DNA from 3 places in the Oerskovia sp. NPDC060338 genome. Region 1 is predicted to be linked to each of the others. Evidence: predicted binding sites of a transcription regulator. Region 1 holds the regulator's gene; each other region holds the start of a gene.
What was found. Region 1 encodes LexA, which represses DNA repair genes until DNA is damaged. Its sites were predicted from a motif close to TCGAACANNTGTTCGA; they were not measured.

Region 2: uvrA (excinuclease ABC subunit UvrA) is a predicted target of LexA. The motif match lies at 2,699-2,714, and genes of this name have one in related genera.
Region 3: ruvA (Holliday junction branch migration protein RuvA) is a predicted target of LexA. The motif match lies at 3,331-3,346, and genes of this name have one in related genera.

The regions. Positions count from the first base shown of each region.
Region 1 is NZ_JBHXCQ010000006.1:90,327-100,725, reverse strand. It holds gene hflX (GTPase HflX) at 102-1,634, shown strand; gene ACFWGN_RS09195 (ATP-dependent DNA helicase) at 1,756-3,813, shown strand; gene ACFWGN_RS09190 (L-lactate dehydrogenase) at 3,895-4,848, shown strand; gene lexA (transcriptional repressor LexA) at 4,981-5,730, opposite strand; gene ACFWGN_RS09180 (LysM peptidoglycan-binding domain-containing protein) at 6,026-6,385, shown strand; gene nrdR (transcriptional regulator NrdR) at 6,782-7,327, shown strand; gene ACFWGN_RS09170 (aldo/keto reductase) at 7,430-8,473, opposite strand; gene ACFWGN_RS09165 (DUF5302 domain-containing protein) at 8,622-8,813, shown strand; gene serA (phosphoglycerate dehydrogenase) at 8,909-10,108, opposite strand; gene ACFWGN_RS09155 (HelD family protein) at 10,249-10,399, opposite strand, start outside.
Region 2 is NZ_JBHXCQ010000011.1:117,019-127,417, forward strand. It holds gene uvrA (excinuclease ABC subunit UvrA) at 1-2,669, opposite strand, end outside; gene ACFWGN_RS14635 (MBL fold metallo-hydrolase) at 2,890-3,597, shown strand; gene ACFWGN_RS14640 (YciI family protein) at 3,653-3,952, shown strand; gene ACFWGN_RS14645 (TerC family protein) at 4,094-5,107, opposite strand; gene ACFWGN_RS14650 (TerC family protein) at 5,107-6,105, opposite strand; gene uvrB (excinuclease ABC subunit UvrB) at 6,399-8,495, opposite strand; gene ACFWGN_RS14660 (choice-of-anchor A family protein) at 8,870-10,135, shown strand; gene ACFWGN_RS14665 (pyroglutamyl-peptidase I) at 10,246-10,399, opposite strand, start outside.
Region 3 is NZ_JBHXCQ010000005.1:172,559-182,957, forward strand. It holds gene pdxS (pyridoxal 5'-phosphate synthase lyase subunit PdxS) at 1-396, shown strand, start outside; gene ACFWGN_RS08185 (NUDIX hydrolase) at 430-1,068, shown strand; gene pdxT (pyridoxal 5'-phosphate synthase glutaminase subunit PdxT) at 1,136-1,789, shown strand; gene ACFWGN_RS08195 (YebC/PmpR family DNA-binding transcriptional regulator) at 1,797-2,555, shown strand; gene ruvC (crossover junction endodeoxyribonuclease RuvC) at 2,644-3,207, shown strand; gene ruvA (Holliday junction branch migration protein RuvA) at 3,393-4,040, shown strand; gene ruvB (Holliday junction branch migration DNA helicase RuvB) at 4,093-5,166, shown strand; gene yajC (preprotein translocase subunit YajC) at 5,283-5,717, shown strand; gene secD (protein translocase subunit SecD) at 5,803-7,605, shown strand; gene secF (protein translocase subunit SecF) at 7,605-8,723, shown strand; gene ACFWGN_RS08230 (adenine phosphoribosyltransferase) at 8,730-9,302, shown strand; gene ACFWGN_RS08235 (bifunctional (p)ppGpp synthetase/guanosine-3',5'-bis(diphosphate) 3'-pyrophosphohydrolase) at 9,359-10,399, shown strand, end outside.

The DNA.
Region 1 (10,399 bases):
CGCTTGTTGTACGACATGCCGACCGGAGCGTCTTCCGGACGGCGTCGACCGGCCCAGGTCACACGGACCCGGGGCCCGGACCCTCAGCTGAAAGGCGGCCCATGACCCAGACCCCTGCGAACCCCACCCCCGAGACCGCACCGGAGACCGTGGAGCGTCCCGAGCGCGACATCGCCGGTGACGTCGTGGCACGGGTGCTCGCTCGGGCGGGGACCGCGCGCGCCGAGGGGGGCACCCAGCACTCCGTCTACGACGGCGAGCAGCTCGAGCTCGCCGAGCGCACGGCGCTGCGACGGGTCGCCAACCTCTCGACCGAGCTCGAGGACGTCACCGAGGTCGAGTACCGCCAGCTGCGCCTCGAGAAGGTCGTGCTCGTCGGTCTCTACACGGGCAGCGGCGACGCCGCGGCGGCCGAGGCCGAGGTCTCGCTGCGCGAGCTCGCGGCACTCGCCGAGACGGCGGGGTCCCAGGTGCTCGACGGCGTGCTCCAGCGTCGCCAGAAGCCTGACCCCGGGACGTACCTCGGCTCGGGCAAGGCCGCCGAGCTCGCCGGCGTCGTCGCGGCCACGGGCGCGGACACCGTCGTGATCGACGGCGAGCTCGCGCCCTCGCAGCGACGTGCGCTCGAGGACATCGTCAAGGTCAAGGTCGTCGACCGGACCGCGCTGATCCTCGACATCTTCGCCCAGCACGCCAAGTCGCGGGAGGGCAAGGCGCAGGTCGAGCTCGCACAGCTCGAGTACCTGCTCCCGCGTCTGCGCGGCTGGGGCGAGTCGATGTCCCGCCAGGCCGGTGGCCAGGTCGGTGGCGCGGGAGCCGGCATGGGCTCGCGCGGACCCGGTGAGACCAAGATCGAGCTCGACCGCCGCCGCATTCGCGACCGCATGACCAAGCTGCGGCGCGAGATCGCCGCGATGGCGCCGGCCCGCGAGACCAAGCGGTCCTCGCGCAAGCGCCACGCCATCCCGTCGGTCGCGATCGCCGGGTACACCAACGCGGGCAAGTCGAGCCTGCTCAACGCGCTGACCGGCGCCGGGGTGCTCGTCGAGAACGCGCTGTTCGCGACCCTCGACCCCACGGTGCGGCGCGCGCAGACCGAGGACGGGCGCGTCTACACGCTCGCGGACACGGTCGGGTTCGTCCGCGCGCTGCCGCACCAGCTCGTCGAGGCGTTCCGCTCGACGCTCGAGGAGGTCGGCCAGGCCGACCTGCTGCTGCACGTCGTCGACGCGTCGCACCCCGATCCCGAGGGGCAGATCGCCGCGGTCCGTCACGTCCTCGCGGACATCCCGGGCATCGACCAGGTGCTCGAGGTCGTCGTGCTCAACAAGGTCGACATCGCCGACCCCGACGTCGTGGCCCGCATCCGTGGGCGCGAGCGACGCACGATCGTGGTCTCGGCGCACACCGGGCAGGGGATCGACGACCTGCTCCAGCTCATCTCCGACGAGCTGCCGCGGCCCGACGTCTCGGTCGACCTCGTGGTGCCCTACCACCGGGGCGACCTGGTCAACCGCGTGCACCTCACGGGCGAGATCGACCTCGAGGAGCACGTCGAGACGGGCACGCGCCTGCTCGCACGCGTCGACGAGGGGCTCGCGCTCGAGCTCCACGCGGTCGCCGTCCGCGCCTGAGCGCGCGGGGCCCGGGCTTCGAGGAGCCCGGGCCCCTGCTCGGGCGTGCCCAGGCGCCTGCGCGGGCTGCCCTCGCAGGGTCCAGGACCGTCGTGTCGGAGGGTCGCCGTAGACTTCCGGGGTGCCCGAGGAGACCACCACCACCCTGACCACGGGCTCTGCGACCCCTGACGTCGAGGAGCTGCTCGACCTCGCGGTCGGCGCCCTCGGTGGCGGGCGCCGCGCGGGCCAGCACCAGATGGCCGTGAGCGTCGCGACCGCGATCGACGGCTCGGGTGGCCCTGACCACCTCCTGGTCCAGGCGGGCACCGGTACCGGGAAGTCGCTCGGCTACCTCGTGCCCGCGGTGCGCCACGCCGTGTGCGAGGACGAGCGCGTCATCGTCTCGACCGCGACCCTCGCGCTCCAGCGCCAGATCATCACGCGAGACCTCCCGCTGGTCGCCCAGGCCGTCGCCGACAAGCTCCCGCGCGAGCCCCGCATCGCCCTCCTCAAGGGCTGGCACAACTACCTGTGCCAGCACAAGATCGAGGGGGGCTACCCGGCCGACGAACCCACGCTGTTCGACCTGCCCACGGGCGGCGAGCGTGCAGGCGTCGCGGAGCATCCCGCTCCGGGCGCGGCGTCGGGGGCCGCAGCGCTCGGCGAGCAGGTCGTGCGGCTGCGCGAGTGGGCGCAGGAGACCACGACGGGCGACCGGGACGACCTGGTGCCCGGCGTCTCGGACAAGGCCTGGCGGCAGGTCTCGGTCACGGCCCTCGAGTGCCTGGGGGCCAAGTGCCCGCTCATCGACGACTGCTTCCCCGACCAGGCCCGCACGAGCGCGCGCGAGGCGGACGTCGTCGTGACCAACCACGCGATGCTCGGCATCGCCGCGTCGGGCTCGCCCGGCGTCCTGCCCGAGCACGGCGTGGTCGTGGTCGACGAGGCCCACGAGCTCAGCGACCGGGTCACGGCCGCCGCCACGGCCGACCTCTCGGTGCCCATCATCGAGCACGCAGCACGGCTCGCGCGTCGCCACGGGGGCGTGCAGACGACAGACCTCGACCTCGCGATCGGCGCGTTCGGGACCGTGGTCGCCTCGCTGCCGGCCGAGCGCTTCCCGGACGGCCTGCCCGACGACGCGCGCTCGGCCGTCGCGGCGGTCCGTGACGCGGCGCGCACCGTGCTCAGCGCGCTCAAGCCGGACACCTCGGGCGGCCCCCAGGCGCAGCCCGACACCGGGATGAAGATGGCTCAGGCCACCATGCTCCAGGTCTTCGAGATCGCCGAGCGCATGGCGCAGGACCCCACGGGGCACGACGTCCTGTGGTGCTCGCGCGCGGGCGAGGACGGCCGGTGGAGCGGGGACGGCGTGAGCAGGCTGCACGCCGCGCCGCTCGCGGTGGCCGGTCTCATCCGGACCAACCTCCTGACCGAGCGCACGGGCGTCTTCACGTCGGCGACCCTGGCGCTCGGAGGGACGTTCGACCCCGTGGCCCGCTCCCTGGGGCTCGACGACGACGGGGCGACCTGGAGCGGTCTGGACGTCGGCAGCCCGTTCGACTACCCCCAGCAGGGCATCCTCTACATCGCCAAGCACCTGCCTCAGCCCGGCCGCGAGGCCGCGACGGACGGGCAGCTCGACGAGATCGCCGACCTCATCACGGCGGCGGGCGGGCGGACCCTGGGCCTGTTCTCGTCGCGGCGCGCGGCGCTCGCGGTCGCCGAGGCCATGCGTGATCGGCTCGACGTCCCCGTCCTGTGCCAGGGCGACGACCAGCTGCCCACGCTCGTCAAGGAGTTCGCCACAGACCCGCGGACGTGCCTGTTCGGCACGCTGTCGTTGTGGCAGGGCGTGGACGTCCCCGGGCCGAGCTGCCAGCTCGTGCTCATCGACCGGATCCCGTTCCCTCGCCCCGACGACCCGGTGAAGTCGGCGCGCGCCCGCGCGGTCGAGGCCGCGGGGGGCAACGGCTTCATGCAGGTCTCGGCCAACCACGCGGCCCTGCTCCTCGCTCAGGGGGCGGGCCGTCTCATCCGGTCGACCGCAGACCGCGGTGTCGTCGCGGTCCTCGACCCGCGCCTCGCGACGGCCCGGTACGGCTCCTACCTCACCAAGTCGATGCCGGACTTCTGGACCACGACCGATCGACGTGTCGTCCTCTCTGCGCTCGAGCGCCTCTCCGCCCTAGGCTGAGACCTGGCAGTCCACGCGGTGGACGCGGCCGCTGCCCCCGGCGGCGGCCGGACGCCTGCCGCACAACGTCCAGGAGGCACAGTGCCCGCCCGTACCACCAAGCTCGCGATCGTCGGCGCAGGTTCCGTCGGATCGACCCTCGCCTACGCGGCGCTCATGCGAGGGGCCGCTCACACCGTGAGCCTCCTCGACATCAACAAGACCAAGGTGGAGGCCGAGGTCCTCGACCTCCAGCACGGCATCCAGTTCATGCCCATGGCCAAGGTCGAGGGATCCGACGACGTCGCGGTGTGCGCCGACGCGGACGTCGTGGTCTTCACCGCGGGTGCCAAGCAGAAGCCCGGGCAGACGCGCCTGGACCTCGCGGGCGCGACCATCTCGCTCGTCCGGAACATCCTGCCGGGGCTCGTCGAGGTCGCACCCAACGCGATCTACATCATGGTGACCAACCCGGTCGACGTCGTGACGTACGCGGCGCTCAAGTACTCCGGCCTGCCGGCGAACCAGCTCTTCGGCAGCGGGACGGTCCTGGACTCCTCCCGCCTGCGCTTCCTGGTCGCGCAGCACTGCGGCGTCGCGGTGCAGAACGTCCACGCCTACATCGCGGGCGAGCACGGCGACAGCGAGATCCCGCTCTGGAGCTCCGCGACCATCAGCGGCGTCCCTCTGCTCGACTGGAAGGGGCTCACGGGCCGCGGGCCGCTCACCGCAGAGGTGCGTGAGGACATCGCGCACGAGGTCGTGCAGTCGGCCTACCGCATCATCGAGGGCAAGGGCGCGACCAACTACGCGGTCGCGCTCGCCGCCACCCGCATCATCGAGGCGATCCTCGACGACGAGCACCGGGTCCTGCCCGTCTCCTCGCTCCTGGAGGACTTCCACGGGATCAGCGACGTGTGCCTGTCGGTGCCGTCGCTGCTCGAGCGGCGAGGGTGCGGGGAGCGGATCGAGGTCCCGCTGTCCGACATCGAGCTCGCTGGTCTGCGCTCGTCGGCGGACTCGGTGCGCGCGGTCGCGAAGAGCTTCGGGCTGTGACGGCGACTCGCTAGAGCGGCTACTCGCGCGAGAGTCCTGGGGGCCGCTGGTCGGCGAACCTCGGACGACGAAGGGGACGGCCTGTGCGGCCGTCCCCTTCGTCATGCAGGAGCAGGGTGCTGAGGGGGCAGGTCAGAGACTGCGCAGGACCGAGACGACGCGGCCGAGCACCTGGGCGTCGTCGCCCGACAGCGGGCGGTACGCCTCGTTGTGCGGCATGAGCCAGACGTGCCCGTCGATGCGCTTGAACGTCTTGACGGTCGCCTCGCCGTCGATCATGGCGGCGACGATCTCGCCGTTCTCCGCGACGGGCTGGCGGCGGACGACGACCCAGTCGCCGTCGCAGATCGCCGCGTCGATCATGGAGTCGCCTGACACGCGCAGCAGGAAGAGCTCGCCGTCACCCACGAGCTGACGGGGCAGCGGGAACACGTCCTCGACGACCTGCTCGGCGAGGATGGGACCACCGGCCGCGATGCGCCCCACGACGGGGACGTACGACGGGGTGGGACGCTCGGGGGAGTCCTCGGCCGGGTCCACGTCCTCCACGCGCGGGAAGCCGCTGCCGGGCAGAGCGCGGATCCCGCGCGAGTCGTCGGTCTGGACGACCTCGATGGCGCGGGGCCGGTTGGGGTCGCGGCGCAGGTAGCCCTTGCGCTCGAGCGTCGTCAGCTGGTGCTTGACGCTCGACGGGCTGGTCAGGCCGACGGCCTCGCCGATCTCGCGCATGCTCGGCGGGTAGCCGCGCTGCTCGACCGACGCCCGGATCGTCTCGAGGACCAGGCGCTGGCGTGCCGTGAGCCCGTCCCCGCCTGTCGCAGGGTCGGGGAGCTCGTGCACCTTCGCGAGCCTGCCCGTGGTGTCGGCCACCCGTCCCGCCATCGTCGTCTCCGCCCTGCTCGGCCGTTCCGGTCCTTGTCCTGCGGAAAGAGCGCCGCGCGCGGCACCGTCTCCTCGAAGAGCTCCCGGTCGCCTGCGCGCGCCCCGAAGGGGCGCGACATATCGGACGACCGGTACAGGTCCAGCGTAGGTCACCGCGCGACACGAATCAAACACATGTTCGAGCATGTCTCGACAACGCGCGCAGTCGGTGATAGAAATCGTACAGGTGTTCGACGTACAGGTGTTCGAACCGACCGGGGAAGGCGGTTCGGGCACCCCTGGCGAAGGAGTGGACATGAGCGCAGTGGTGTCGATCGACGAGTGGCGTGCGGCACGGCGTCAGGAGTCGGCGTCGGAACGTCCCCTCCGCCTGACGCGGCGCGGTCGGGTCGTCCTGACGGCGCTCGTCCTCGGGCTCATGGCGCTCGTCGTGCTGTGGGGCGGGAAGGCCTTCGCCTCGGGACCCGGCGAGCCGCGCGAGGTCACGGTGCACGCGGTCGAGGCCGGCGAGACGCTCTGGCAGCACGCAGCGGCTCTCGCCGGGGGGGATCGCGACGTGCGTGACCTCGTGGACGAGCTGATGGCCCTCAACGGGCTCTCCTCGACCAGTCTTCAGGTCGGGCAGCAGCTCCTGCTCCCTGTGGATGAGGGGTGACGTATCGCCCCCAGGGGCCGTGGTGGCGCGTGTCGTGCATGGTCCGGACGCGTCCCGGCGTCTCGTTCCGGGAACAGGGGTTGCGCACTGCCCTTAGGTTCCCCTAAGTTAGTACTGCCTCACCAACCCGGCTGGGGGGTCGGTCGGTGGGGAGGAGACGCGCATCGCTGCGTCTCCGCAGTTGCGTCGACGTCCGCGAGGCGAGTCGCGGACGTGAGATGGGGACGGGGGCGTCCCGACGGAGGTGGCCGGTTCTCGGCCACCTCCGTTCTCCGTTTGTGACCGATGCCCGGCGCGAGGCGCCTTGCATGTCGCGGAGCGGGCGACGTACGTTCGGGGCGCACCTTCGGAGCGGCCGCTCCGGAGCCAGGCCGACCAGCACAGGAGACCTTTCCCATGCACTGTCCGTTCTGCCGGCACGCGGACTCTCGGGTCGTCGACTCACGGACCTCCGACGACGGCGCATCGATCCGTCGCCGCCGCCAGTGCCCTGCGTGCAACCGGCGCTTCACCACGATCGAGACCGCGAGCCTGTCGGTGGTCAAGCGTTCGGGAGTGACCGAGCCGTTCAGCCGGGAGAAGATCGTCACCGGCGTGCGCAAGGCCTGCCAGGGGCGACCGGTCAACGAGGACGATCTCGCGGTGCTGGCCCAGCGCGTCGAGGAGTCGCTGCGGGCCGGAGGCAGTGCCGAGCTCGACGCCTACGAGATCGGCCTGGCGATCCTCGGCCCGCTGCGCGAGCTCGACGAGGTCGCCTACCTGCGCTTCGCGAGCGTCTACCAGGCCTTCGACTCGCTCGAGGACTTCGAGGCCGCGATCAACTCGTTGCGCGCCGAGCGCGAGGCTCGGGAGGACGCGGTGCGTGAGCTCGACGGCTCCGGGACCGTCGACCATGCGCAAGAGGACCCCGCGCCCGCGGGAGGGGCTTCGCACCAGGCGTGAACCGGTGACCGCGCGGACCCGTTGCCGGGCGAGCCGCGTCCCGTCGGGGTGTGAACCGCGTCGGCCGGGGGGGAGGCGCAGTCCGCAGCGGCCGGTCGGTGCTCAGAGCCTGCTCGACCGATCGGCCCAGATGTTGATGCCGGTGTCGAGTGGACGCGACGTGCCGTCCGGGGCCGTCTCGAGCGACACGGCGTCGATCGCCGCGAGCTCGGCGGGGGAGAACGGGGCAGCCTCGAGCGCGCGCAGGTTCTCGTCGAGCTGGGCGGTGGTGCGCGCGCCCACCAGGACCGAGGTCACCCGCGGGTCGCGGAGAGTCCAGGCGAGCGCCATCTGTGGCAGGGACTCGCCGCGACCCGACGCGATCTCGTGCAGCGCGCGGACCCGGGCGAGGTTCTCCGGCGAGAGGAACTCGGGACGGAGCGAGACGCCGCGAGCCGCGCGGGAGTCGTCGGGCACCCCGTCGAGGTAGCGGTCGGTCAGCATGCCCTGGGCCAGGGGTGAGAAGACGACGAGACCTGTCCCTGAGTCACCGGCGACGTCGAGCAGGGTCCTTCCGTCGGTCCCCGGTTCCTCGATCCAGCGGTTCAGGATCGAGTAGGACGGCTGGTGCAGGACCAGCGGCAGGCCCAGGTCCGCGGCGATCTCGAGCGCCTGCGCGGTACGGCGGGCCGAGTAGGACGAGATCGCGGCGTACCGGGCGCGTCCCGAGGTCACGGCCGTGGCGAGGGCGCCGATCGTCTCGGTCAGGGGGGTCGTCGGGTCGAACCGGTGGGAGTAGAACACGTCCACGTGCTCGACCCCCAGGCGCCGCAGCGAGGCGTCGAGCGAGGACAGCAGGTACTTGCGCGACCCACCCTCGCCGTAGGGGCCAGGTCCCATGCGGTAGCCGGCCTTGGTCGAGAGGAGGAGCTCGTCGCGGTGTCCGCGCAGGTCGCTCGCGAGCACGCGACCGAACCCGGCCTCGGCCGATCCCGGAGGTGGGCCGTAGTTGTTCGCGAGGTCGAAGTGGACGACCCCTCGCTCGTAGGCGTGCAGCACGAGCTCGCGCTGCACGGCGTACGGCGTGGAGTCCCCGAAGTTCTGCCACAGTCCGAGCGACAGGGCAGGCAGGCTCAGCCCTGACCTGCCGGCTGGCCGGAACCTCATGCCATCGGTGCTCTCCGGTGTTTTGTGCGACATGTCTCGACCGTACCCGGTCGTATTCGCTGGCGTTACCGATCGGCGTACGCCAGGCTGGGGGGCAGGGGAGCGCCCTCAGGCGTACCCGTTCCACCGAGAGCAAGGAGGCCCGCCGATGACGACGTCGAAGGACGAGACACCAGCGACCACGCCCAGCGAGGACGCGAAGGCGAAGTTCCGCGAGGCGCTGGACCGCAAGAACGCCGCGAGCCACCGCACCGCGGACGGGGGCTCGAACACGGGCACCGTCCACGGTTCGGAGACCGTCGGACCCGTGCAGCGCACGTTCCGCCGCAAGTCCGGCTGAGCCGCGCTGCTGGGCACTGCCCGGCCCGCCTGCTACGACGAAGGGACCGCACCCACGGGTGCGGTCCCTTCGTCGTAGCAGGTCTTCCTAGCGGGTCAGGACAGGACCCGGAGCTTGACGGTCGCGTCCATCGCACGCAGCGCCTCGATCGCGGCCGGCTCGAGCTCCGAGCCGACGTCGGTCACCACGTAGCCGAGCTCGCCGCGGGTCGCGAGCATCTGCCCCTCGATGTTGGTGCCGTGCTCCGCGAGCACGGCGTTGACGGCGGCCAGCACACCCGGGGTGTTGCGGTGCAGGTGCGCGATGCGGCTCACGCCCGTGCTCTGCTCCAGGGCGAGTCCGGGCATGTTGACGCTCAGCGTGGTCGAGCCCGTGGCGAGGTAGTCGCGGAGCTTGCCGGCGACGAACTGGCCGATCGACTCCTGCGCCTCCTCCGTGGACCCACCGATGTGCGGGGTCAGGATGACGTTCGGCAGGCCACGGAGGTCGGACTCGAAGTGGTCGCCGCGCTTCTTGGGCTCCTCGGGGAAGACGTCGATCGCCGCGCCCGACAGGTGACCGGACAGGATGGCCTCGCGCAGTGCCCCCGTGTCGACGACGAAGCCGCGCGAGAGGTTGAGCAGGATCGAGCCCGGGCGCATGCGCGAGAGCTGCTTCTCGCCGAACAGGCCGGCGTTCCCGCCCCGACCGTCCACGTGCAGGGTCACGACGTCGGCGGTCTCGAGGAGCTCGTCGAGGGTGTCCATGCGGCGGGCGTTGCCCAGTGCGAGCTTCTCGGCCGTGTCGTAGAAGATGACCGACATGCCGAGCGCCTCGGCCACGACCGAGAGCTGGGTCCCGATGTTGCCGTAGCCGATGATGCCCAGGGTGCGGCCGCGGACCTCGTGCGCGCCCTCGGCCGACTTGTCCCAGATGCCGTCGTGGAGCGCGCGGTCGCGCTCGGTCAGGCGACGGGTCAGTGCGATGATCTCGGCCAGGGCGATCTCCACGACCGACCGGGTGTTCGAGAACGGGGCGTTGAACGTCGCGACGCCGTGCGAGGCAGCGGCCTTGAGGTCGATCTGGTTGGTGCCGATGCAGAACGCGCCGATCGCGACGAGGTCCGGTGCGGACTCGATGACGCGGGCGGTCACGTTGGTCTTGGACCGGATGCCGAGGATGTTGACGCCCTGGAGCGCCTCGATCAGCTCGGCCTCGTCCATGGCCCCGGATCGCACGGTCACGTCGATACCGGCGGACTCGAAGATCGAGGTGGCGAGTGGGTGCAGGTTTTCGAGGAAGAGGGCGCGTAGCACCTCCCTATGGTGCTCCGAGTTGCCATGAGCACCAAACGAGTCTTGTCCTTCGGACGCCCGGCCCGGACCGCCGGACGCCGTCCGGGCGCCCCGCGCCGTGGTCGCGTACCGGCCGGTCGCCCGGCCGGTACGCGCGCCTCTCAGTCGGCGAACCCGGCGGGCAGGGGCTGGGCGTGCACGACGACGAGCCGCTGGGTGGGCCGTGTCATGGCCACGTACAGGTCGGAGGCGCCCGAGGTCCCGGCGAGGATCTCGGCCGGCTCGACCAGGACGACGGCGTCGAACTCGAGG
Region 2 (10,399 bases), on a different contig from region 1:
AGCACCGAGTTGCCCTTGTCCACGAGCGACTGGAGCACCGCGAGGAGCTTGCGGATGTCCTCGAAGTGCAGACCCGTCGTGGGCTCGTCCAGGACGTAGATGGTGCGGCCCGTCGATCGCTTCTGCAGCTCGCTGGCCAGCTTGACGCGCTGCGCCTCGCCGCCCGAGAGCGTGGGCGCGGGCTGCCCCAGGCGGACGTATCCCAGGCCGACCTCGGAGAGCGTCTTGAGGTGCCGCGAGATCGTGGGCACCGCGGCGAAGAACTCCGACGCCTCCTCGATGGGCATGTCGAGCACGTCGGCGACGGTCTTGCCCTTGAAGTGCACCTCGAGCGTCTCGCGGTTGTAGCGCGCACCGTGGCAGACCTCGCACGGGACGTACACGTCCGGCAGGAAGTTCATCTCGATCTTGATGGTCCCGTCGCCCGAGCACGCCTCGCAGCGCCCACCCTTGACGTTGAACGAGAACCGGCCCGGGGTGTATCCCCGCACCTTGGCCTCGCTGGTCTCCGCGAAGAGCTTGCGGACGTGGTCCCAGACCCCGGTGTACGTCGCCGGGTTGGACCGGGGCGTGCGGCCGATGGGGCCCTGATCGACGTGGACCACCTTGTCGAGGTTCTCGAGCCCCGTGATGCGCCGGTGCCTGCCGGCGACCTGCCGCGCCCCGTTGAGCTCGTTCGCGAGCACGGTGTAGAGGATCGAGTTGACGAGCGTCGACTTGCCCGAGCCCGAGACGCCCGTGACCGCCGTCAGCGTGCCGAGCGGGAAGCTCACGTCGATGCCCTCGAGGTTGTGCTCGCGCGCGCCGATGACCGTGACCTGACGGCTCTTGTCCACGGGTCGGCGCGTCGCGGGCAGCGGGATGCTGCGGCGTCCGGCGAGGTAGGCGCCCGTGACGGACTCGGGGGCCTCGAGGAGACCTGCGTAGTCGCCCGAGTGGATCACGCGCCCGCCGTGCTCGCCGGCACCGGGGCCGATGTCCACGATCCAGTCGGCGGCACGGATGGTGTCCTCGTCGTGCTCGACGACGATGAGCGTGTTGCCCAGGTCGCGCAGGCGGGTGAGCGTGTCGATGAGCCGCCGGTTGTCTCGCTGGTGCAGACCGATGCTCGGCTCGTCGAGGACGTACAGGACGCCGACGAGCCCCGAGCCGATCTGCGTCGCGAGCCGGATGCGCTGCGCCTCGCCGCCCGAGAGGGTCCCCGCCGGGCGCTCGAGCGAGAGGTAGTCGAGGCCGACGTCGAGCAGGAACCCCAGGCGGGCGTCGATCTCCTTGAGCACCTCGGTCGCGATGGCCTTCTGGCGCGTGCCGAGCTCGAGCGAGCCGAGGAAGGCCGCGGCCTCGCGCAGCGGCAGACGGCAGACCTCGGCGATCGACTTGTCGCCGACCTTGACCGCGAGGACCTCGGGCTTGAGACGCGTGCCCTGGCAGACCGGGCACGGCGTCTCACGCATGTACGCCTCGTACTTCTCCTTGGACCACTCCGACTCGGTCTCGCCGTGACGGCGCTCGAGGAAGGTCACGACGCCCTCGAAGCCCGTCGAGTACTGGCGCTCCCGGCCCCAGCGGTTCTTGTAGCGGACGTGCACCTCGTGGTTCTGGCCGTAGAGGACGGCCTGCTGCGCCCGCTGGGGCAGCGCGCGCCAGGGCACGTCCATGGAGAAGCCCAGGTCCGAGGCGAGGGCGGTCAGCACGCGGTTGAAGTACTCGGAGGAGATCTGGGCCCAGGGGGCGACCGCGCCCTCCGCGAGCGACTTCTCGTCGTCCGGGATCACGAGGTCCGGGTCCACCTCGAGGCGGAAGCCGATGCCCGTGCACTCGGGGCAGGCGCCGTAGGGCGCGTTGAACGAGAAGGTGCGCGGCTCGATCTCGTCGAGCGTGAGCTCGTGGTCGTTGGGGCACGCCCGCTTCTCGGAGAACCGGCGTTCGCGCTGCGGGTCGTCGGCGTCAGCGTCGACGAGCTCGACGACGACGAGCCCGCCCGCGAGGCCGAGCGCGGTCTCGACCGAGTCCGTGAGGCGGCGCTGGACGCCGTCGCGCGAGACGAGGCGGTCGATCACGACCTCGATGTCGTGCTTGAGCTTCTTCTCGAGCGCGGGCGGGTCCGTGAGCTGGACGACCTCGCCGTCGACGCGGGCGCGCGCGAACCCCTTGGACTGCAGCTCCTTGAAGAGCTCGCTGTACTCGCCCTTGCGTCCGCGCACGACGGGCGCGAGGACCTGGTAGCGGGTGCCCTCCGGCAGCTCGAGGAGACGGTCGACGATCTGCTGCGGCGTCTGCGCCTGGACCTTCTCGCCGCAGACCGGGCAGTGCTGGGTCCCTGCACGGGCGAACAGCAGGCGGAGGTAGTCGTAGACCTCGGTGATGGTCCCCACGGTCGAGCGAGGGTTGCGGTTGGTCGACTTCTGGTCGATCGAGACCGCGGGCGACAGCCCCTCGATGAAGTCGACGTCCGGCTTGTCCATCTGCCCGAGGAACTGACGGGCGTAGGCGGACAGCGACTCGACGTACCGACGCTGGCCCTCGGCGAAGATCGTGTCGAAGGCCAGGGAGGACTTCCCGGACCCCGAGAGGCCCGTGAAGACGATGAGCTGGTCCCGCGGCAGGTCGAGGTCGACGTTGCGGAGGTTGTGCTCTCGGGCACCGGCGATGACAAGGCGATTGCTCACCGAAGCATCGTATGCCTCGCCCCTGACATTCGCACACTTGTTCGACCTCGTCCCCGGGTGGACGGCCCGAGGGCCCGACCTGCGCCACGACCGCCCGGCAGAGCGCCTCCTCCTGGACGCCAGACGAGCACGCACCCCCGCCGTGCCAGACTCTCCACGAGAGGCTCGTCACGCCGGCGGGCCGGTCGCCGCAGAGCGTGGCGCACAGCGAGGAGATCCCGTGGGATACACCGGAGACGTCACGGTCGGAGGTCCGAGCGACCTGCGGGTCCTGGACGAGGTCGAGGTCCGCAAGCTCGCCGTCGGGCCGTCGGACAACAACGCCTACCTCCTGACGTGCCGCAGAAGCGGAGCCCAGCTCCTCGTCGACGCTGCGGCCGAGCCGGACCGCCTGCTCGAGCTCGTCCGTGAGGGGTCACCGTCCGCCCGCCTCGACCTGGTGGTCACGACGCACCGGCACCTCGACCACACGCGCGCGCTCGCCTCGCTCGGCACGACCACCGGCGCACCGCTCGCGGCGGGAGCCCCCGACGCGGACGCCATCACCGAGACGACGGGCGCCACGATCTCGCGCCCCCTGCACGACGGCGACACGCTCGTCGTCGGGCACCTCACGATCGAGGTCATCGGCTTGCGCGGGCACACTCCGGGGTCGGTCACTCTCGTCTATCGCGAACCCGAGCACGCGAGCGCCCCGGAGGCCGTCCCCGGCCGCGCGCACCTGTTCACCGGTGACTCGCTCTTCCCAGGCGGCGTCGGGAGCACGTCGAACGACCCGGACCGCTTCGCGCTCCTCTACGCCGACGTCACCGAGAAGCTCTTCGACCGGTTCGACGACGCGACCTGGGTCTACGCCGGGCACGGCGCCGACACGACGCTCGGCACCGAGCGCCCGCACCTCGACGAGTGGCGCGAGCGCGGCTGGTAGCGCCGGTCCCGGGACGGCGGCAGGCCGGGACGGCAGAGGTGCTTGAATGAGCGGCATGCCGATCTACGCAGTGACCTACACGTACGCCGACAAGCCTGCCGTCCTCGACGCTTTTCGCCCCGAGCACCGCGCCTTCCTGAGCGGCCTGCTCGAGGAGGGCACGTTGCTCGCGTCCGGGCCCCTCGCACAGGACGTCGCCAACCCGGCCGGCGCGCTCCTGCTGCTCGACGCCACCGACGAGGCTGCCGTGGCCTCGACGCTCGACGCCGACCCGTTCGCCCGGGAGGACGTCATCACGCGCCGCACGGTCCGCCCCTGGGTCCCCGTGTTCGGCCCCTGGTCCGACCGCATCTGACCCGGCACGGCCCAGCATCGATCTGCCGGCGCGGCTCGGCGCATCACCGCACCATCGGACCTGCACAGCACGACGGCCCGCCTCCCCGAGGGGAGGCGGGCCGTCGTGCACCGGGCCACGAGTGCGCCCTGGTGAGCCGGGTCAGGAGGCCACGTCGACGTCGTCGGACACGGGTTCCGCCTTGTCCTGGCCGCGCGTGCGCAGCAGGCTCGCCACCGTGGTGACTCCCAGCGCCCCCACGATCACCACGAGCGAGAGCCAGATCGGGACCGTGGGGACGGCCTCGATGTGCTGCCCGCCGTTGATGAACGGCAGCGTGTTCTCGTGCAGCGCCTCGAGGATCAGCTTGACCCCGATGAAGCCCAGGATCACCGCCAGACCGATCGGCAGGTAGACCAGGCGCTCGAGCAGCCCACCCAGCAGGAAGTAGAGCTGGCGGAGCCCCATGAGCGCGAACACGTTCGTCGTGAACACGATGAACGGGTCCTGCGTCAGGCCGAAGATCGCGGGGATCGAGTCGAACGCGAACAGCAGGTCCGTGCTGCCGATCGCGAGGAACACGATGAGCATGGGCGTGAAGAGCTTCTTGCCGTCCACCACGGTCCGCAGCCGGCCGCCGTCGTACGTCTGCGACAGGGGAAGCACCCGCCGCAGCGAACGGATCAGCCGGTTCTCCTGGTACTCCTCCGCCTCGTCCCCGCCCGCGACCAGCTTGATCGCGGTGTAGATCAGGAACGCGCCGAACAGGTAGAACACCCACACGAACTGCGCGATGATCGCGGCGCCCGCCAGGATGAAGGCTCCGCGCAGCACGAGCGCCACGATGATCCCCACCATGAGGACTTTCTGCTGGTGCTCCCGCGGCACGGCGAACCTCGTCATGATGATGACGAACACGAAGAGGTTGTCGACCGACAGGCTGTACTCCGTGAGCCAGCCCGCGTAGAACTCGACAGCCGGCGCGCTCCCGCCCACGAGAGCCACGAGCCCACCGAAGACCAGTGCCAGGGCGACGTAGAACGCCACCCACAGGCCGCTCTCCTTCATCGACGGCACGTGCGGGCGTCTGCCCACGATCACCAGGTCGACGAGCAGGAGGACGACGAGGGACGTCAGGGACGCCGCCTCGAACCAGAACGGGAGCTCGTGCTGCATCAGTAGGTTTCCTTCTCCAGGCGACGACGGTCGCTACGGTCCTTCGCGAGGCTCGCGACCGTCGTGATCGCGAGGGTCACCACGATGAAGCTGAGCGAGACGGCGGTCGAGATCTCCGGCACGAAGGTGATGTGCTCACCGCCGTTGATGAACGGGATCTCGTTGGTGTGCATCGCGTGGATGAGGAGCTTGATCCCGATGAAACCGAGGATCGCCGCCAGACCCCACGCGAGGTAGACGAGACGGTCGAGCAGACCGTCGATGAGGAAGTAGAGCTGGCGCAGGCCCAGGAGCGAGAACGCGTTGGCCGCGAAGACCAGGAAGGTCTCCTGCGTCAGGCCGAAGATCGCGGGGATCGAGTCGACTGCGAACAGCAGGTCGGCGCTGCCGATCGCGATCATCACGATGAGCATGGGGGTGATGTAGCGCTTGCCGGAGATCGTCGTGAACATCTTGTCCTCGACGTACGCGTCCGTCGTCGGGAAGAGGCGGCGCGTGAGGCGCAGGACCGCGTTCTCCTTGTACTCCTCCTCCTCGTGCGACCGCGCGCTCTTGATCTGCGCGTAGGCCGTGTAGATGAGGAAGGCGCCGAAGATGTAGAAGACCCAGCTGAAGTTCTCGATGAGCGCGGCGCCCAGGAAGATGAAGATCGTGCGCAGGACCAGGGCAATGGTGATGCCGATCAGCAGGACCTTCTGCTGGTACAGCCTGGGCACCCGGAAGCTCGTCATGATGAGGACGAACACGAAGAGGTTGTCGACCGACAGGCTCTTCTCGGTGATGTACCCGGCGAAGTACTCGCCGCCGTAGACCGAGCCGAAGTAGGCCCAGATCCCGACACCGAAGAGGATCGCGATACCGACGTAGCCGGCCGACCACCACGAGGCTTCCTTGAGGGTCGGGGCGTGCGGGGTGCGGACGTGACCCACGAAGTCGAAGGCCAGCATCGCGACGATCACGCCGACCGTCGCGACCCACATCCAGACAGGAACATCCATCACACATACCTCCGGTACGTAGCACTGAGTACCGAAGGTCTCTTCCGCCCGCGCCCGGCCACCGACCTGCCCGAGGGCGGTCGCGAGAGGTGGCCGTGCTGGACCGGTGACACCGGGCCGACGATTGCGTCGACCGTGATGACGACATCACCGTGTTCGGGAATACTCCCCTTCAACCGAGCAAGCATAGGCCATCGCCACCGCGAGTCGCCCACGCCTTCCACAACCGTCACGGACCTCGCGATCATCCCGCGGCCCGAGCCGCCCCGCCCGGGGACGGCCCGCGGAACCGGTCAGGCGGTCGCCGAGTGCATCTGGCGCAGCTCCTTCTTGAGGCCGGAGATCTCGTCGCGCAGCCGGGCGGCGAGCTCGAACTGGAGCTCGGCCGCAGCCCCGTGCATCTGGTCGCTCAGCTCCTGGATCAGGTCGGCGAGCTCGCCCGCGGCGACCCCGGCGAGCCGGTTGGTGGCCGCACCCGCCTTGCCCCCTGCCGGCACGGGGGCCTTGCCCTTGCCCGGCTGCCGGTAGCCACCCGCGAGAAGCTCCTGAGTGTCGATGTCCTCGCGCGCGAGCATGTCCGTGACGTCGGCGATCTTCTTGCGCAGCGGGGTGGGGTCCACCCCGTGCTCCAGGTTGTAGGCCACCTGCTTCTCCCGGCGGCGGGTGGTCTCCTCGATCGCCTGCGCCATGGCCGGGGTGATCTTGTCCGCGTACATGTGCACCTGGCCCGAGACGTTGCGGGCCGCACGCCCGATCGTCTGGATGAGCGACGTCCCCGACCGCAGGAAGCCCTCCTTGTCGGCGTCCAGGATCGCGACGAGCGAGACCTCCGGGAGGTCCAGCCCCTCGCGGAGCAGGTTGATGCCGACCAGGACGTCGTACTCGCCCAGGCGGAGCTCGCGGAGCAGCTCGACACGGCGCAGCGTGTCCACCTCCGAGTGCAGGTAGCGGACACGTACGTCCCGCTCCAGGAAGTAGTCCGTGAGGTCCTCGGACATCTTCTTGGTGAGCGTCGTGACCAGGACACGCTCGTTGCGCTCGACCCGCTCACGGATCTCGTGGAGCAGGTCGTCGATCTGGCCTGTGGTCGGCTTGACCACGATCTCCGGGTCGACGAGTCCCGTGGGACGGATGATCTGCTCGACGACCCCGTCCGACATCGAGAGCTCGTACTTTCCGGGCGTCGCCGACAGGTAGACCGTCTGCCCGATCCGCTCGACGAACTCCTCCCAGCGCAACGGCCGGTTGTCCATGGCGCTCGGCAGACGGAACCCGTGGTCGACGAGGTTGCGCTTGCGCGACATGTCCCCCTCGAACATGGCCCCGATCTGGGGCACCGTCACGTGCGACTCGTCGATCACGAGGAGGAAGTCCTCGGGGAAGTAGTCGAGGAGCGTGTGCGGGGCCGTGCCGGCCTCACGGCCGTCGATGTGCCGCGAGTAGTTCTCGATCCCGGAGCACGACCCGATCTGGCGCATCATCTCGATGTCGTACGTGGTGCGCATGCGCAGGCGCTGGGCCTCGAGCAGCTTGTTCTGCCGCTCGAGCTCGGCCAGCCGCTGCTCGAGCTCGGCCTCGATCGAGGTGATCGCCCGTTCCATGCGCTCCGGGCCGGCGACGTAGTGCGTCGCCGGGAACAGGTTGACGCTCGTCTCCGACCGCACGACCTCCCCCGTGAGCGGGTGCAGCAGATGGATGGCCTCGATCTCGTCACCGAAGAACTCGATGCGGATCGCGAGCTCCTCGTACACGGGGATGATCTCGACCGTGTCGCCCCGGACGCGGAACGTGCCACGCGTGAAGGCCATGTCGTTGCGCGTGTACTGCATGGTGACGAACTGGCGCAGCATCACGTCTCGCTCGACCTGGTCTCCGACGTCGAGTCGGACCATGCGGTCGACGTACTCCTGCGGTGTGCCCAGACCGTAGATGCACGACACCGACGCCACGACGACGACGTCGCGGCGCGTCAGCAGGGACGAGGTCGCGGAGTGCCGCAGGCGTTCGACCTCGTCGTTGATCGACGAGTCCTTCTCGATGTAGGTGTCCGTCTGGGCGATGTACGCCTCGGGCTGGTAGTAGTCGTAGTAGGAGACGAAGTACTCGACCGCGTTGTTGGGCAGCAGCTCACGGAACTCGGTCGCCAGCTGGGCGGCCAGCGTCTTGTTCGGTGCCATGACCAGCGTGGGCCGCTGCAGCTCCTCGATCAGCCAGGCCGTCGTCGCGGACTTGCCGGTCCCGGTCGCGCCGAGCAGCACCACGTCCTTCTCCCCCGCCCGCAACCGCTCGGAGAGTTCCGCGATGGCCGTCGGCTGGTCGCCCGAGGGCGTGTAGTCGGAGATGACCTCGAAGGGGGCGACGGTGCGCTGGAGATCGGTGACAGGTCGCATGAGTCCACGGTACGGCGAACCACCGACACTCGGCCCCGCAGCCCTCTCACGCTCTTCGGCACGGGTGGCCGACATTCACCCGGCGACAGATTTGGCATGTCGCGAGGGAGCGCCCTAGTGTGCCGGTAATCCTCGCCATCCCGTGTGATCCCCGACAAAACAGACGTCGATGGATTCATCTGGCATGGATTTGTACACAGAACTTACTTTCGTGTCCACGACCCCACCCCCGGAGACATCGATTCCTCAGCACGACGCGCCGGACACCCCGGCGCTCCCTCCTCAGCGCGCTCGCCACGGGCGCGCTGACCACCGGACTGATCGGTCTCGCCGGCGCTCCGGCCGCGGTCGCCTCGCCCCTGGTCGCAGCTCCCGTGTGCACGCCGGCGAGCACCCTGCCGGGGATCACGACCGGTGGCCCCGCCTTCACCGACACGGGCGTCGCGGTCTTCGTCGGGGGCGACTACGCGGCCCGCGCGGGCGCCGTCGAGTCCGAGGGCATGCTCCTCGCGGGAGGGAGCATCGACATCGCGACGGGTGGCCTGATGAACTTCGGCCGCGCCGGCGGCGGGTCCCAGATCGTCCCTCCCGGCGGGAGCGACATGCTGGTCGCGGACGGTGGCGTCTCCGTCTCGAACGGACGCATCGACGTCGGGCACGGGATCACCCAGGGCGGCAACGTGACTGCCACGGGGGCGATCAGCGGGGACATGGAGCTCAACGGCGGTATCAGGAAGCCCAACAGCTCCGTCCCTGCCTCGAGCGTCACGGCCACCGGCTCGACGCTCAGCGCGGCCTCCGCCGACCTCGCCGCGCTCACCGCGACGGGCTCGCTCGGCACGACCGGCGGGTTCGCGTCGCTCACGGGCGACGGGACCAGCGCCCCGCAGGTCTTCTCCCTGACGGCCCAGGAGCTCAAGAAGACGAACGGCACGCTCGTCTTCGCGAACGTCGGCACCTCGGCCCCGATCGTCGTCAACGTCTCGGGCAGCACGGTCGACTTCACGATGGTCCACACCGCAGCGGAGTCGATCGGCCAGCGGATCGACACGTTCACCGCCCTGGGGACGTGGGCGCCCCGGATCCTGTGGAACTTCCCCGACGCCACTTCGCTCACCCTCTCGGGCAACAGCCAGACCGTCGGATCGATCCTCGCCCCGAAGCCCTCGGTCAAGGTCGTCCAGAGCACGAGCACCAACGGCCGGCTCTGGGTCGGCGGCGACCTGACGTTCGGTGGGAACGGCGGCAGCGGGCTCGAGCACCACAACTACCCGTGGATCGGCCTGACGTCGCTCGGTTGCGACCCCGAGCCCTCCACGCCTCTCGTCGTCCCTCCGACGTCGACCACCCCGCCGGTCGACAAGGACGTTCCCGAGGAGCCCGCGCCTCGCGAGAGCACTCCTCCCACGGACGAGACCACGACGCCTACCGAGAAGGCCTCTCCCCCGGCCACCACACCGCCTGCCGACAGCACCGCGACGCCGTCCGACCGGTCCTCGACTCCCTCCCCCTCGGCCGAGGACGAGCGCGGGCTCGCGAGCACGGGGGCGCGCACGGCCCTCGTCGTCCTGATCTCCGTCGTGCTCCTGGGCGCCGGCGCGGGTCTCGTCGTGGTGGCCCGCCGCCGCGCCACGAGCTGAGCACCGTACTTCCGAAGGACACCTGACACGCCACGGGCCCCAGGGATCATCCTGGGGCCCGTGGCGTGCCCGTCCGCCCCCGAGCTCGACGACACGGGCGCCCGGTGCCGTCAGTGCTCGGCGCCCGCCGAGACGCGTGCCGCGTCGCCGCCCGCTCCGAGCGCCCCGTCGAGGTCCGCGCAGGCCGTCTCGACGACGACCCGCAGGGCCTCGACGGTCGCGGCGAGCGGCAGGGACTCGACGTCGGGCACGTGGACGAACCCC
Region 3 (10,399 bases), on a different contig from region 1:
ATGCGCACCATCCGCGGCGAGATCCGTCGCCTGACGTCCCTGCCCGAGGACGAGCTCTTCGTCGCGGCCAAGGAGCTCCAGGCGCCGTACGAGCTCGTCAAGGAGATCGCCGCCACGGGCAAGCTGCCCGTGGTCATGTTCACCGCGGGCGGCATCGCGACCCCGGCCGACGCGGCCATGATGATGCAGCTCGGTGCGGAGGGCGTGTTCGTCGGCTCGGGCATCTTCAAGTCCGGCAACCCCGCCCAGCGTGCGGCCGCGATCGTCAAGGCCACCACGTTCTACGACGACCCGGCCGTCCTCGCGGACGTCTCGCGCGGCCTGGGCGAGGCCATGGTCGGCATCAACGTCGACGACATCCCGGTCCCGCACCGCCTGGCCGAGCGCGGCTGGTGACTCCCGCCCCGCTGCCGGCCCGGTGACACCGCGATGACGAGCACGGCCGACCGGCCCGCCGGTCGCGTCCCGACCGGGGCGGGCGCACCCGTCGCGCCCGCCCCGGCGGCGCCCCCAGCCGCCCAGGACCCACCCAGCTCGCTCGGACCCGACTGGGTCCTGGGCCCCGACGGCATGCGCCACCGGCGCGGTGCGCGCGTCCTGCTGCTCGACGACGAGGGGCGCCTCCTGCTCGCCCGCGGCCACGACACCGACCAGCCCGCGCGGTCCTGGTGGTTCACGGTCGGCGGCGGGATCGAGCCCGGCGAGAGCGACCGCGACGCCGCGGTGCGCGAGGTCCTCGAGGAGACGGGCCTGCGCCTGGACCCCGCCGACCTGCAGGGCCCCGTGTGGACCCGCTCGGCGATCTTCGACTTCTACCGCGAACGCTGCCGCCAGGACGAGGTCTTCTACCTCGCGCGCATCACCGGCCCCCAGGCCGCCGTGCCCCTCACGCGCGAGGGCTGGACCGAGATCGAGCACGACGTCGTCGACGAGATGCGCTGGTGGACCCTGCCCGAGCTCCGACAGGTCACCATCGAGGTCTTCCCCGCGTCCCTGCCGGACCTCCTCGAACCCCTCCTCGACGGGTGGGACGGGCAGACCCGCCACCTCGGCGAGGCCACCGAGTAGCAGGCCGCGAGCGCCGTCGTCGGGCACCCCCGCGGGGCGCGACGTGCGGCGCGTACCATGGGCGATCGTGAAACCGGTCATTGGAGTCCTCGCCCTGCAGGGCGACGTCCGTGAGCACGTGGCCGCCCTCGAGGTGGCCGGTGCGCGCGCCGTCACCGTGCGGCGCCCCACCGAGCTCGCGGCGATCGACGGCCTCGTGCTCCCCGGCGGGGAGTCGACGACGATCGACAAGCTGCTGCGGATCTTCGAGCTGTTCGACCCGCTGCGGGCCGCGATCGCCGCGGGGCTGCCGGTGTACGGGTCGTGCGCGGGCATGATCCTGCTCGCCGACCGGGTGCTGGGCGCCACGCACGACCAGCAGACCCTGGGGGGCCTGGACGTCACGGTGCGTCGCAACGCGTTCGGGCGTCAGGTCGACTCGTTCGAGTCGTCGGTGGAGATGGCCGGGGTGCCGGGCGGGCCCGTGCCCGCGGCGTTCATCCGGGCCCCGTGGGTCGAGGAGGCCGGCCCGGGGGTCCAGGTCCTGGCCCGCACGCGCCACCGGGGCGCCTCGGTGCCCGCTGTGCCGGGCCCGGGCGCCGGGCCCGCCGCGGGCGCGGGCGAAGACGCAGGTAGAATCGTCGCAGTACGTCAGGGAACGTTGCTCGCCACCTCCTTCCACCCCGAGATCACGGGCGATGCGCGGGTGCACGAGCTCTTCGTCGCAATCGTGAAGGAGTAACAGGGGTATGTCAGGACACTCCAAGTGGGCTACGACCAAGCACAAGAAGGCCGTGATCGACGCCAAGCGCGGCAAGCTGTTCGCCAAGCTCATCAAGAACATCGAGGTCGCGGCCCGCACGGGCGGCGGGGACCTCGCCGGTAACCCCACGCTCTTCGACGCCGTCCAGAAGGCCAAGAAGTCCTCGGTCCCCAACGACAACATCGACCGCGCCCTCAAGCGCGGCTCGGGCCAGGAAGCCGGCGGCGCCGACTACCAGACGATCATGTACGAGGGCTACGGCACGGGCGGCATCGCCGTCCTGGTCGAGTGCCTCACGGACAACAAGAACCGTGCCGCCGCGGAGGTCCGCATCGCGTTCACGCGCAACGGCGGCCAGCTCGCCGACCCGGGCTCGGTGTCCTACCTGTTCTCCCGCAAGGGCGTCATCGTGGTCCCCAAGGAGGGCACCACCGAGGACGACGTGATGGAGGCCGTCCTGGAGGCGGGCGGCGAGGAGGTCACCGACGAGGGCGACACGTTCGAGGTCCTCACCGAGGCCACGGACCTGGTCGCGGTCCGCACCGCGCTGCAGGACGCCGGCATCGAGTACGACTCCGCGGACGTGGTCTTCCACCCGTCCATGGAGGTCGAGGTCGACGCCGAGGGCGCCCGCAAGATCCTGCGCCTGATCGACGCGCTCGAGGACAGCGACGACGTGCAGAACGTCTACGCGAACTTCACCGCGAGCGACGAGGTCATGGCCGAGCTCGAGAACGACGACTGACCCACCGTCCCTGGTGTGACGAAGGGCTCCCGCGCGACCGTTCGCGTGGGAGCCCTTCGTCGTGGGTGGCGCGTGAGAAGGTGAGCGCGTGCGCGTGCTCGGAGTGGACCCAGGCCTGACCCGCTGCGGCGTGGGCGTCGTCGACTCGTTGCCCGGGCGGCGCGCGCAGATGGTCGCGGTCGGGGTCCTGCAGAGCCCGCCGGACATGTCGGTGGACCTGCGCCTGCTCACGATCTCCCAGCGCCTGGACGCCTGGATGGACGAGCACGTCCCGGACGTCGTGGCCGTCGAGCGGGTCTTCGCCCAGCACAACGTGAGCACCGTCATGGGCACCGCGCAGGTCGCGGGGCTCGCGATGGTCGCCGCGGCCCGCCGCGGGGTGCCCGTCGCGATGCACACCCCCAGCGAGGTCAAGGCCGCCGTGACCGGCACGGGCCGCGCGGACAAGATCCAGGTCCAACGCATGGTCGCGCGGATCCTGGGCCTGGCCGAGCTGCCCAAGCCCGCCGACGCGGCCGACGCCCTCGCGCTCGCCATCTGCCACATGTGGCGCCCCGCGGGCGCGCTGCAGGGCGGGGACCGGCACCAGCTCACGCCCGCACAGCGCGCGTGGGCAGCGGCCGAGCAGGCCTCGCGCGGCCCGCGCCGCTAGAGGCCGTGGTCCGGGGCCCGGGGTCGGGTCCGGACCACGGCCGCGGGGGAGCGCGGCCGCGAGGTGCCCGACGGCGAGGCTCACCCGGGCGCACCCTCGCCCGTTGCTAGAGTGGCCGCAGTTTCGTACAGGTGTTCGGGGTCGGTCGCACGCGGCCGGGACCCGCGAGGATGCATGGAGGCACAGTGATCGCTTCGCTGTCGGGAACGGTGGCGAACGTCCGCCTGGACCGCGCTGTCATCGAGGTGGGCGGCGCCGGGGGAGCCGTGGGGTACCTCGTGCACGCGACCCCCGCGACGCTGTCCACGCTGCGCGTGGGCGAACCCGCCCGCCTGTCCACGAGCATGGTCGTGCGCGAGGACTCGTTCACCCTGTTCGGGTTCGCCGACGACGACGAGCGCACGGTCTTCGAGGCCGTGCAGACCGTCAGCGGCGTCGGGCCGCGACTGGCCCTGGCGATGCTCGCGGTCCACACGCCCGACGCGCTGCGCCGCGCCGTGGCTTCCGAGGACATCGCCGCGCTCATGCGCGTGCCCGGTATCGGGCGCAAGGGCGCCCAGCGCATCGCGCTCGAGCTCGGCGACCGGCTCGGGGCACCCACGGGCGCCGCGGACGGTAGCGGCGACGACGCGGCGGGCACGGGCGCAGGCGTGGTCGACGACCAGCGCGACCAGGTCGTCCAGGCGCTCGTGGGGCTCGGCTGGAACCCCAAGGCCGCCGAGGACGCGCTCGCCACGGTCCTCGCCCAGGCCGGCGTCGACGTGGTCGCCCCCGACGAGATCGCGGGCGCCCTGCGCGCCTCGCTGCGCGTGCTGGGCGGTCCCCGTGGGTGACTTCGACCGCGTCGGGTACGCCGAGGGCGAGGAACCGTTCACGTCCGAGCGGATCGTGACGCCGGCCGCGGACGAGCTCGAGCGTGCGGCCGAGGCCGCGCTGCGCCCCCGGCGGCTCGAGGAGTTCGTCGGTCAGCTCGTCGTGCGCGACCAGCTCTCCCTGGTCCTGCAGGCCGCGCTCGCCCGCGGCGCGACGCCCGACCACGTCCTGCTCTCGGGGCCTCCCGGGCTCGGCAAGACGACCCTCGCCATGATCATCGCGGCCGAGCTCGGCGCGTCGTTGCGCGTGACGTCGGGCCCGGCGATCCAGCACGCGGGCGACCTCGCCGCGGTCCTGTCCTCCCTCGAGGAGGGCGAGGTGCTGTTCATCGACGAGATCCACCGGCTCGCGCGCCCCGCCGAGGAGCTGCTCTACGTCGCCATGGAGGACTTCCGGGTCGACGTGGTCGTGGGCAAGGGCGCCGGTGCCAGCGCGATCCCGCTGTCCCTGCCGCCGTTCACGGTCGTGGGGGCCACCACGCGCGCCGGGCTGCTGCCCGCGCCGCTGCGCGACCGGTTCGGGTTCACCGGGCACCTCGACTTCTACTCGCCCGACGAGCTCCAGCGCGTCCTGGTCCGCTCGGCGGGCCTGCTCGGCGTCCGGCTCGACGCCGACGCGGCCCACGAGATCGCCGGCCGCTCGCGCGGCACGCCCCGCATCGCCAACCGCCTGCTGCGCCGTGTGCGCGACTGGGCCCAGGTCCGCGGCGACGGCTCGCTGGACCTGCGGGCCGCACGCTCGGCGCTCGAGGTCTACGAGGTCGACGAGCTCGGCATGGACCGCCTCGACCGGGCCGTGCTCGGCGCGCTGTGCACACGCTTCAACGGGGGGCCCGTGGGCCTGAGCACCCTGGCCGTGACCGTGGGCGAGGAGGCGGAGACCGTGGAGACCGTGGTCGAGCCCTTCCTCGTGCGCGAAGGGCTGATCGGGCGCACCCCGCGCGGACGGGTCGCGACCGCGGCCGCCTGGGCACACCTCGGTCTCACGCCCCCCGACCCCCTCGCGCCCCGCGGACCGGGCAGCCCGACGGGGGGACGGAACGGCTCCGGACGGACGGGGCGAACCCTGTTCGACACCGGGGCCTAGACTGGGGGAGTCTGAACGGCGGAACTCCACGGTCGTACGGTTCGTTGGTGATCCGTACGCGTGCGCCTAGACTGCCGCGCAGATCCCAGCACAGAACAGGAATCGGTTACCCCGTCATGGACTTCAGTCTCATCCTCATCCTCGCCCTCGCAGCAGGCGCGATGTTCCTCATGACCAGCCGGTCGCGCAAGGCCCAGAAGGAAGCAGCAGCCTTCCGGACCAACCTGGCCCCCGGCCAGGAGGTCATGACCGGTTCGGGCCTGTTCGGCACCATCGTCGCGGTCGACGAGGAGAAGGACATCATCACGATCGAGTCCACCCCCGGTAACCAGTCCCGCTGGCTGCGGGCAGCGATCGCCAAGCTCGTCGAGCCGCCCGTCGAGGAAGAGGACGGCGACGACGAGGACGACGAATCCGACGAGAACGGCCTGGTCGTGGGGGACTCCGACCGGACCTCGTCGGTGGACGACGTGCTCGAGGTCCCGGACGACCTGTCCGGACTGACGGACAAGCCGGGGGACAAGCGGGACGACGGCACCGACAGCAAGTGACACACGTCGCGCCCCGATCCCGGGGCGCGACGTCGATCCGCGTCATCGCACGCTCGATGTCGCGCGCACGAGAAGAGACGGATAGTTGGCCACCTCCAACACACGACGCGCCAGGCCCGTACGCACCCTGGTGATCCTCGCGCTACTGATCGTCGCGTTGTTCGCGTCGATCTTCGCCGGCACCAAGTGGTCGGACGCGAGCACCACGCCCGGACTCGCCCTCGACCTGGAGGGCGGCACGCAGATCATCCTGACGCCGATCGCCTCCGAGGGCCAGGTCACCGACGAGACGATTCAGCAGGCGATCAACGTGATCCGCCAGCGTGTCGACTCCTCGGGAGTCACCGAGGCCGAGATCACCAGCCAGGGCAAGAACATCGTCGTCGGGCTGCCCGGCACCCCGAGCGACGAGACGCTCGACCTCGTGCGCAAGTCCGCGCAGATGCGGTTCCGCCCGGTCCTGACGTACGGAGCACCCACCCCGGTGGCCTCCGAGACGCCTGCCGAGGAGCCCACCGAGCCCACGGCGCCCGTGACCCCCACGAGCCCCAGCGACCTGGCGCAGATCACCCCGGAGATCCAGGCCCAGTTCGACGCGCTCGACTGCACCGACCCCAAGAACCTGACCGGTGGCAACACCGACGACGCCGACGCACCGCTCGTCACGTGCGCCGACGACGGCACGGTCAAGTACATTCTGGGCCCGGTCGAGATCGAGGGCACCGAGATCGCCAACGCGAGCTCGGGCCTCGGCACCACGGCCCAGGGCGTCAGCACCGGCCAGTGGGTCGTCAACATCGAGTTCAACGCCGAGGGCACCAAGGCCTTCCGTGACACGACCACGCGCCTGGTCGCGCTGCCCGCCCCGCAGAACGCGTTCGCCATGGTCCTGGACGGGCTCGTCATCTCCGCCCCGACGGCCAACGTCGCGATCCAGGACGGCAAGGCCGAGATCTCCGGCAACTTCACCCGTGAGAGCGCCGCGCTGCTGGCCAACCAGCTCAACTTCGGTTCGCTCCCGCTGACCTTCGAGGTCCAGAGCGAGCAGCAGATCTCCGCGACGCTCGGCAGCGAGCAGCTCGAGAAGGGCCTCATCGCGGGCGCGATCGGCCTGCTGCTGGTCGTCATCTACTCGCTCTTCCAGTACCGGGCCCTCGGCCTGGTCACGGTGGCCTCGCTCGGCATCGCGGCCGTGCTCACCTTCGGGGTGATCCTGCTGCTTTCCTGGACCATCGGGTACCGCCTGTCGCTGCCCGGTGTCGCGGGCATCATCGTCGCGATCGGTATCACCGCGGACTCGTTCATCGTGTACTTCGAACGCATCCGCGACGAGCTGCGCGACGGGCGCACCCTGAACTCGGCCGTCGAGAAGGGCTGGGACCGCGCACGGCGCACCATCCTGGCCTCGGACGCGGTCAACTTCCTCGCCGCCGTCGTGCTGTACTTCCTCGCCGTGGGCGGCGTGCGCGGCTTCGCGTTCACGCTGGGTCTGACGACGCTGATCGACCTGATCGTCGTCTTCATGTTCACGCACCCGGTCATGCAGCTGCTCGCACGGACGAAGTTCTTCGCGAACGGGCACCCTGCCTCGGGCCTCGACCCGCGCCGTCTCGGCGCGAACCCCCGCTACGCCGGGCGTGGACGGGTCGCCCGAGCGGGTGCTGCGGACACCCAGGACGCGCCGGTCGCGGCCGACGCCTCGAGCGACGAACCCTTCGGCAGCCCCACGCGCGAGAAGGTCGGCGCGAGCGTCGGCACAGCCGCCGCGGGCGAGGGCACCCGGCAGACGATCGCCGAGCGCCGCGCCGCCGCACGACGTGCGGCAGAGTCCGACGCCACCACCACCGACTCCTCGACCGAGGGCGACAAGAACGAGGAGAACCTCTGATGGCGCAGGGATTCGCCCAGTGGGGCAACGACCTCTACACGGGGCGCAAGTCCTACCAGATCGTCGGCAACCGCCGCCGCTTCTACATCGTCGCGATCGTCATGGTGCTCCTGTCGTTCGGGGTCCTGCTCACCAAGGGCTTCAACCTCGGCATCGACTTCCGCGGCGGCTCGGAGTTCGTCGTCTCGAACGTCAGCGACACGAGCCAGCAGCCCGCGATCGACGCCGTGGCCGAGGTCGCCCCTGACGAGGTGCCGCGCGTCACGACCGTCGGCGGCAGCGCCATCCGCGTCCAGACCGACCGTCTGACGGCCGACGAGGTCACCGAGGTCCGCGACGCGCTCGCGGGCGCCTACGACGTGACCGAGAACGACGTCACGACCGCGTTCATCGGCCCCAGCTGGGGCAAGGACGTCTCGCAGAAGGCCATCACGGGCCTGATCGTCTTCCTCGGGCTCGTGGGCGTCGTCATGACGATCTACTTCCGCAACTGGCGCATGGCCGCGGCCGCGCTCATCGCGCTCTTCCACGACCTCATCATCACGGTCGGGATCTACGCGGCGATCGGCTGGGAGGTCACCCCGGCGACCGTGATCGGCTTCCTGACCATCCTCGGGTACTCGATCTACGACACCGTGGTGGTCTTCGACAAGGTCCGCGAGAACACGAGCGGCATCCTCGACCAGACCCGCAGCACCTACGCCGAGCGCGCCAACCTCGCGGTCAACCAGACGCTCGTCCGGTCGATCAACACCTCGGTCGTCGCGCTGCTGCCCGTCAGCGCCATCCTGTTCATCGGCGCGTTCCTGCTCGGGGCCGGCACGCTGCGCGACATCGCGCTCGCGCTGTTCGTCGGCATGGCCGTGGGCGCCTACTCCTCGATCTTCCTGGCCACGCCCCTGGAGGTCACGCTGCGCGAGCGCGAGACCGCCATCAAGGAGCACACCCAGAAGGTCCTGGACAAGCGCGCAGCACTCGTCGCCGAGGCTGCCGAGGGCACGGGCGGCGCCTCGCGCGACGCCCAGCTCGCCGCGGCAGGGGTCCAGGCCACGGGCCAGCTCCAGCCGGGATCGCACCAGGGCGTCAAGGCGCAGCCGCGACGCAAGCGGGGGCACTGACCTCTCATGAGCACCAGCAGCATCCTGCCCGTCGGACTGACGGGCCTGGGGTCCGAGCGCGCGGCCGAGGTCCTCGGACTCATCCGCGACGTCCCGGACTACCCCCAACCCGGCGTCACGTTCCGTGACATCACCGGTCTGCTCGCCGACGGCAGGGCGCTGGGCGACGTGGTCGACTCCCTCGCGGCATTCGCCGCGGGGGGCGTCGACCTCGTCGCCGGTCTCGAGGCCCGCGGCTTCCTGATCGGCGCACCGCTCGCCACACGCCTCGGCGTCGGCTTCCTGCCGCTGCGCAAGGCCGGCAAGCTCCCGCCGCCCACCGAGACCGTGACCTACGACCTCGAGTACGGCACGGCCTCGATCGAGCTGCGCACGGGTACTCTCCCGCAGGGCGCACGCGTCCTGATCGTCGACGACGTCCTGGCCACGGGCGGCACCGCCGCCGCGGGGGTCGAGCTCGTCGAACGCTGCGGGGGCGTCGTCGTGGGGGTCGCGTTCCTCCTGGAGCTCGACGGTCTCGGCGGGCGCTCACGGCTCGCGGGCCACCAGGTCGACACGCTCCTGCGCGTGGAGTCGTAGGATTGCCACTCCGACGGACGTCGAGATTCTCCGGCGACCAGGGAGAGGAGGCACGCATGAGCGAAGAGACACGGACAGGTCGATCGTCCGGTGAGAGCGGGCCGTCCTCGGCGGCGCGCGTACGCTCGCGCCTCGTGCGGTTCGGTGTCCGGGGGAGCCAGGGCGGCACGCCCGCCCTCGAACCGGTCCTGCAGGCGGTACGAACCAACCACCCCAAGTCCGACCTCTCGGTGATCGAGCGGGCCTACGTGACGGCGGAGAAGGCCCACCGTGGCCAGATGCGCAAGAGCGGCGACCCGTACATCACCCACCCGGTCGCTGTCGCCACGATCCTCGCGGACCTCGGCTTCGACGGCGCGACGCTGGCCGCCGCGCTGCTCCACGACACGGTCGAGGACACCGAGTACTCGCTCGAGCGTCTCACCGAGGAGTACGGCGAAGAGATCGCGATGCTCGTCGACGGCGTCACCAAGCTCGACAAGGTGACCTACGGGGACGCGGCCCAGGCCGAGACCGTGCGCAAGATGGTCGTGGCCATGGCCCGGGACATCCGCGTCCTGGTCATCAAGCTCGCCGACCGCCTGCACAACGCCCGCACCTGGAAGTTCGTGCCGTCCTCCTCGGCCGAGCGCAAGGCGCGCGAGACCCTCGAGATCTATGCACCCCTGGCCCACCGCCTGGGCATGAACACCATCAAGTGGGAGCTCGAGGACCTGTCGTTCGCGACCCTCTACCCCAAGGTGTACGAGGAGATCGTCCACCTGGTCGCCGAGCGCGCGCCGGCCCGCGAGGAGTACCTCGCGGTGGTCCGCGAGCAGGTCACGGCCGACCTGCGCACCGCCAAGATCAAGGCGACCGTGACCGGTCGCCCCAAGCACTACTACTCGATCTACCAGAAGATGATCGTGCGCGGTCACGACTTCGCGGAGATCTACGACCTGGTCGGCGCACGTGTCCTGGTGGACACCGTGCGCGACTGCTACGCGGCGCTCGGTGCGCTGCACGCGCGATGGAACCCTGTGCCGGGCCGGTTCAAGGACTACATCGCGATGCCCAAGTTCAACATGTACCAGTCGCTGCACACCACGGTGATCGGA